DNA from 2 places in the Paenibacillus sp. FSL R7-0026 genome. Region 1 is predicted to be linked to the other one. Evidence: a T-box and tRNA genes for the amino acid it is inferred to sense, from the RefSeq annotation. Region 1 holds a T-box; the other holds one or more tRNA genes.
What was found. The T-box of region 1 lies ahead of MKY44_RS22450 (valine--tRNA ligase). A T-box ahead of a tRNA ligase gene usually reads a tRNA of that ligase, here a tRNA-Val.
Positions count from the first base shown of each region.

Region 2: it encodes a tRNA-Val, which carries the amino acid that the T-box ahead of MKY44_RS22450 (valine--tRNA ligase) is inferred to sense. The anticodon was not compared.

Region 1 covers NZ_JBBORG010000001.1:5,125,001-5,128,198, reverse strand. The annotation lists gene MKY44_RS22455 (LysM peptidoglycan-binding domain-containing protein) at 1-1,287, shown strand, start outside; T-box leader at 1,443-1,724, shown strand; gene MKY44_RS22450 (valine--tRNA ligase) at 1,786-3,198, shown strand, end outside.
Region 2 covers NZ_JBBORG010000001.1:4,314,651-4,317,848, forward strand. The annotation lists gene MKY44_RS19035 (recombinase family protein) at 1-1,540, opposite strand, end outside; tRNA gene MKY44_RS19040 (tRNA-Val) at 1,738-1,809, opposite strand; gene MKY44_RS19045 (hypothetical protein) at 2,014-2,271, shown strand; gene MKY44_RS19050 (GNAT family N-acetyltransferase) at 2,510-2,953, shown strand; gene MKY44_RS19055 (DUF3892 domain-containing protein) at 3,066-3,198, shown strand, end outside.

The sequences.
Region 1 (3,198 bases):
CTGTTATCCAATCGCAGTCTGAACATTACAGGCGTGTTGTCGTTGCGAGGCATCGAGGGCTTTCCTGTTGAAGAGCCACAAGTGTGGTCAGCAGATGAGTTTACAGTTGTTCATTCACCTGATGCTCAGCAATCCAACCGTTCTGATGAAGCAGCACAGACAGGCAGCGACCCCAACACATTTGCACAAGAGTACCTGCTCCAGCGGAGTGAGGAAGAGAGACTTGCGAATGCAGCAGAACTTGCATACGGTGCTCCGGAATTCGCTGACCTGTCCACAAGGGAAGAGACATTAAGGAATAGCGAAGAATGGCAGCAAGAATATGCGGGTTCGTCATCGGCCGAGCCACTTCAACCTGAGGAGCAAAGTGCGGAGTACGCTAACGAAAACAGACAACCTGATGCAAACGAAGATCCCGCATCTCTGACAGCGAATGGGGATGAATTGGCATCTCATGAGCAATACAGCGAACCTTCTCCGATCTCGTCATTTATGGCTGAGACCGCAGATCGATTAGCTTCTTACCCTGAGTCGGAACCATTGCTGCCTCTGGAAGATGAGTCTTCGGGTTGGTCCGAGCCTTCCGTGGATGCATTGCCTGCGAACTCGAGAAGTGCAGATCAAGCAGTCTCAGAGCCTACTGCTCAATCATCTAATGAGTTGGCAGCACCGGATGTACCGGACGCACCAGAGGTATGGCACTTCGAATCAGCGAGATCTGTACCTCAGCAGGAGAATCAGGCAGTTGCCGATGTCCCGGGCGAATCACAGGCGGAGAACTGGCAAGGTGTATTTGCTTCGTCCGAACCAGGCAACGCTGAGGAAGACCGGCCGTCTTTTGAAACGACTGGGGTAGACGAGTTCGTACAGAACGAAGCATTTGTTCCTGAACCTGTGGCTGAGACGGAAGACAAGCCGGAGCTGAAGGTTGCTTTTGGCAGCAAAAAAGAATCCGCACCACGGCAAGAAGAGGGCGTAGGTATCTCTTCCTTGTTATCCTCCGGCAGAGCGGCACGCGATGCTGAAGTGGAGCGAGGCGATGAAGTTCCTGCGGGTGTGGTACAGGAAGAAACGTATCCAGCTGATGATGTGGAATGGAAGAACCTGTTCCTGGGAACGATCGTGGACCAGACCCCATTCCGCAAGGTGAAACTTTGCATCGTTCAGCGAGAAGATACACTGGATGCCATTGCAGATCGATATCAATTGAGCACGAGGGAACTTCAGTTGTATAACCGATTATCTGAGCAGGTTGTGGAAGAAGGTCAGATATTGTACATCCCTTAATCCGTAGTTAAAGCCTTCGTTACGACCCGTGATCCCCTTGAGGATTGCGGGTTTTTGCATGATTCGTCCCAAACCTGCATTCCAGCGCTCTTTATCCGCTGTTGTCAGGTTGACTATCGCGCACGAGCAAGGTATGATGTGTGTAGGTTTTTTGAAGAACAACGTGGAACGGGAGTAGTAGACAGTATGACCTTTCAGAGAGTGGAATTGCAACGCTGTGAGATTCCGCAGGAACCAACTGATCGAAGTCGCCCGGGAGTTGCCTGTTTGAATACAAGGGATGAATGAGATCAATCGTCATTTATTTCTGAGGTAGGATGGGCCGGTAGCAGCCGTTATCTGCTTGAAGTGTCACGTCATGTACAGAGGGTGAAGTCTATCTTGCTGTAGGCGTGAAACAAAGGTGGTACCGCGAAAGCTAACCTTTCGTCCTTTGATGGATGAAAGGTTTTTTTTGTTTTTTTTGGCGAAGATGATGAAGTAACGGAGGAATGACACATGTCTGAGGAAAAAAAATCAGCTGCAACAGAAATGCCGACCACTTACGATCCTAAGGCGGCAGAGGATAAATGGTACTCCACCTGGATGGAACGTGAATATTTCAAAGCCGGTCAACGTAAAGATGCCGAGCCGTATACGATTGTAATTCCACCCCCAAATGTGACCGGGATGCTGCACATCGGGCATGCGCTCGACTTTACACTGCAAGATATTCTGATCCGTACGAAACGGATGCAGGGCTACGACGCACTATGGCTTCCGGGTTCCGACCATGCAGGTATTGCTACCCAAACCAAAGTGGAGCAGAAGCTGCGTGAAGAAGGTCTGACTCGTTATGATCTGGGACGTGAGAAGTTTCTGGAGAAAGTATGGGACTGGAAAGATCAATATGCCACTACCATTCGTCAGCAATGGGGCAAAATGGGATTGTCGCTTGATTACTCACGTGAACGTTTTACGCTGGATGAAGGTCTGTCCCAAGCGGTTCGCAAAGTATTTGTTCAACTGTATGAAAAAGGCCTTATTTACCGAGGCAAACGCATCATTAACTGGGACCCGGTGAACCGGACAGCTCTGTCCGACATTGAGGTTGAATATAAAGAAGTACAGGGTCACTTGTACCATCTGCGGTACCCGCTCAAAGACGGAAGTGGCTACGTTACAGTGGCAACAACACGTCCTGAAACGATGCTGGGAGATACAGCAGTTGCTGTTCATCCGAAAGATGAGCGCTATGCAGATATGATTGGTAAAGTACTTGTACTGCCTATCATTGGACGAGAAATTCCAATTATTGCTGATGATTATGTGGATAAAGAGTTTGGAAGTGGTGCTGTTAAAATCACGCCTGCGCATGATCCAAATGACTTTGAAGTAGGTCTTCGTCATGATCTGCCCCAAATTACGGTAATGGATGAGAGCGGCACAATGAATGCTGAGGCAGGCAAGTATCAGGGACTGGATCGCAGTGACTGCCGCAAGCAGATTGTTGCTGACTTGAAAGAGCAGGGTGTATTGATCAACATTGAGGATCACACGCATCAGGTTGGACACAGTGAACGTACCGGAGCTGTTGTTGAACCGTATCTGTCTACACAGTGGTTCGTTGAGATGAAGCCACTTGCAGAGAGAGCGATTAAAAAACAACAGAGCGGCGAAGGGGTTAATTTTGTTCCGGATCGTTTTGAGAAAACCTATCTGAACTGGATCGAGAACGTTCGTGACTGGTGTATTTCCCGTCAACTGTGGTGGGGACATCGTATTCCTGCCTGGTATGATGAGGAAACGGGTGAAATCATCGTATCTGCTGAAGATCCAACAACGCTGCCAGAGAATGCTGGTCGCAAGCTGAGACAGGATGAAGACGTACTCGATACTTGGTTTAGCTCAGGCTTATGGCCATTCTCCACA
Region 2 (3,198 bases), 810 kb from region 1:
CCTCTAGCAATGTGCTTAACATCATTTTCTTCTTTTCTGTAGATGCATTTGTAAATATCTCCCCCCAAACTGGGAGATCATCTTTTAGAGCCTCCATCTCTGATATCTCCATTTTTTTGGAGGATAACAATTGCTCTATTCCCTTAATGTCTTCAGTAGTTTTCTGAATTTCGTTTTCTTTTTTCTCGATAAGACCATTGAGCATTTCTGGTTTGAATGCGCTCTTACCCATTATAGATTTTGGAACCTCAGCGTTTAATGTCACAAGCTCCTCGTAGTTCTCTTCCAGTAAATTTTGCATTGTTTTTATTTTTTCCTCTTCTTCATTAGAAACCTTCTTTTTTAATGATTCAATTTCTGATTGGAAATCTATTGTTCTGAGTTGACTTAAGTATACATCCACTCTTTCTAAGACTTGTCTCTCTACCATCTTTGAAGAAAATGTTGCCTGTCCGTTACAATCCGTCTTTCCTTGCAATTTCCCACTACAACGGTAACTTTTATTCTGATTGTATCTGACTATTTCTCCATTAGCTGCTTTGTATTTATTTACAAATGTAGTCGTGGTCAATCTAGAATTACAACAACCGCATCTGGCTATTCCAGTTAAAAGTAAACTTCCTTTAGTGCTTATGGGAATGGAATTTTCATTTCTTTTTGGATTCTTAGGGTTCTTTTTATCCCTTATATCCTGTACACTATTCCAATCCTCTTCTGAAACTATCATTAATTCAGGGATTGGTTTTGAAAATATATCGTCTCCTTTTTCTTTTCTGTATCTCATTACTCCTTTGTAAATTGGATTCTTAAGTATAACGTTTACAGTAGGAGCACCCCATTGTTTTGCTTTTCTTGTCGGAACATTTTTTTCGTTTAGAAGTTTAGCTATTCTTAATTGTCCGTAACCTTCTTCAAGCACTAGTCGGAATATTTCTTGTACGATCTTTGACTCTTCTTCGTGCTTGCACAGTTTTTGCAGTGCTTTTCCTTTTTTATTTACATTACCGGAATCAACACTTTTATACCCGTAGGGAATACCTCCTCCCCTAAAAATACCATCTTCGACCATCTGTATATGTTTTTCGTTGACTCGTTCAGAGGTCTTCCTACTTTCATCACTTGACTGCCAAAATCTCAAGTAGTTGACCATCCGATCGGTGTATGCTTCAATTTTTTGCTGACCTTCTATTACAGACCACATTTCTACCCCTTTGTTTACAAACCACTCAAGTACAAAGGGAGTCTCATCATCTTTTCTTCCAAGCCTATCAAACATAAATACCAACAAGACATCGAATAAACCATTCTCTGCATCCTCTTTAGCCTTTTGGATAACATCACGCTTCGAGGCAGGTACTTTAAAACCTGATACCCCTTTTTCGGTATATTCCTTAACTAGCTTCCATCCCTCTTGTTTCTCTACCATCTTCCTGCATGCTCGTTGTTGCATTGGAATATCGTTCCCGTCCATCTGACCTTTTGTGGACACTCGATATAGTGCCGCAACACGCTTTATTTGTCCCATTCCATCAATCACCATATCTTTTTTCTGTATTATTTTTATCGATAGTCGTAACTACTTTAACTGCTTAGTTTTATCCAAATTGTACCATTAAGTATATTTATTATCAACAAAAACCACCTACACATATTATTGGAGGTAGCCATATTATTATATAAAAAAACAACTCCTCTTGAGATATAATTCTCAAAAGAAGTTGCCTTTAATTTTAAATATAGGACGAGTGGGGATCGAACCCACGACCCTTACCCTGTCAAGATAATGCTCTCCCGCTGAGCTATCGCCCTGTAATAATTAAGATGTATCCATTACGGTCATACTACTATCTTTAGCTGAGCTAACAGATCATGATATATAATTGTTTCCCAATCAAGTAACAGTATCATATCAAGTAACCGTGTTCATTGTCAATGATTTATTTGGTTATAATTCACCCGAAATGGTGCACAATAAAGGAAAGATTACCATTTCTATAGCGAGGTGATTTCCCTATGAGAAACTTAACAAAACGGTCAAAATCCAATAAATATACATTTACCAAATGCTTCTTTCTCTTTGCTGGGCTTATGATTCTCATTACTACCGTTACAGGTTGCGGCTTGGAGAGGGATGAACATACGGTACAATTCCAACAATTACAACAGCCTAATGAAAATGGTGAGTCTCTGCCCGTCTGGCTGGACGTATACTCCAAATCTGTAATTCAAGATGTGTATTCTCCGCGAGGAAGCAGTGAAGTCTTGCCGTGAAGGTTAACAGGTGAATCACTCGTCTTCATCCCACTTGCGTGAGTATGCTTTCTTGGTCACGTAATACAACAGAGTAATCATTCCCGCCGACATTAGCAATGTAATTACCATGATGCCTGTCATGCCCATCACTACCCCCTCCTCTCCCAATATGTTCCAGACTTCACTATACAGGAAAAACATTTTTTTGTATAATTCAGTCTGATATGTCGCGCAAGAGCAGAAAGAAGGAATGGAATTGGCAGCTGAGATTAGTTATGTATCGACAGAAGAACAACTGGAGCAAGCCCTGGGAATTCGCCATCACGTTTTTGTGATCGAGCAACAGGTGCCTGCCGAGATTGAGATTGATCAATATGATGTCATCAGTCCGGATGTGCATCATGTATTGTTAAGCACGGATGGCCAAGCTGTAGCTACAGGACGTCTGATCTATTACAGCAAGGATACGGCCAAAATGCAGCGGATCGCGGTGCTTGAATCTCATCGTTCATTTGGTTATGGACGTGTGCTTCTACTCGCGATGGAGGAGCTGGCACGTGAACTCGGCTTAACCTATTCTGTACTGGATGCGCAGTGTCAGGCACAGAAATTCTATGAAAAACTGGGTTATGAAGTGATTTCGGAAGAACCTTTTTATGATGCAGATATTCTGCATGTTCGTATGAAAAAGGGCTTGTAAAACCTCGGCGTTGGCAGGTCTTATCAGCATATGGTGCATACTTCCGATGAATTCGGATAGGCTAATCAGGTAAGCAGATTCCTATCTCGTCATATAAGGAGAGTGTGACATCATGGATCAAACAACACGCGAGAGTTTCACAGCCGTACAGAAAAATGGTGACGGTGACCTGACAGCCTTTCAGACCTCAGCAGGACGTGTACTGGATTACCAACAGGCACTTGCAGAAGTAAAAGCAGGAGCTA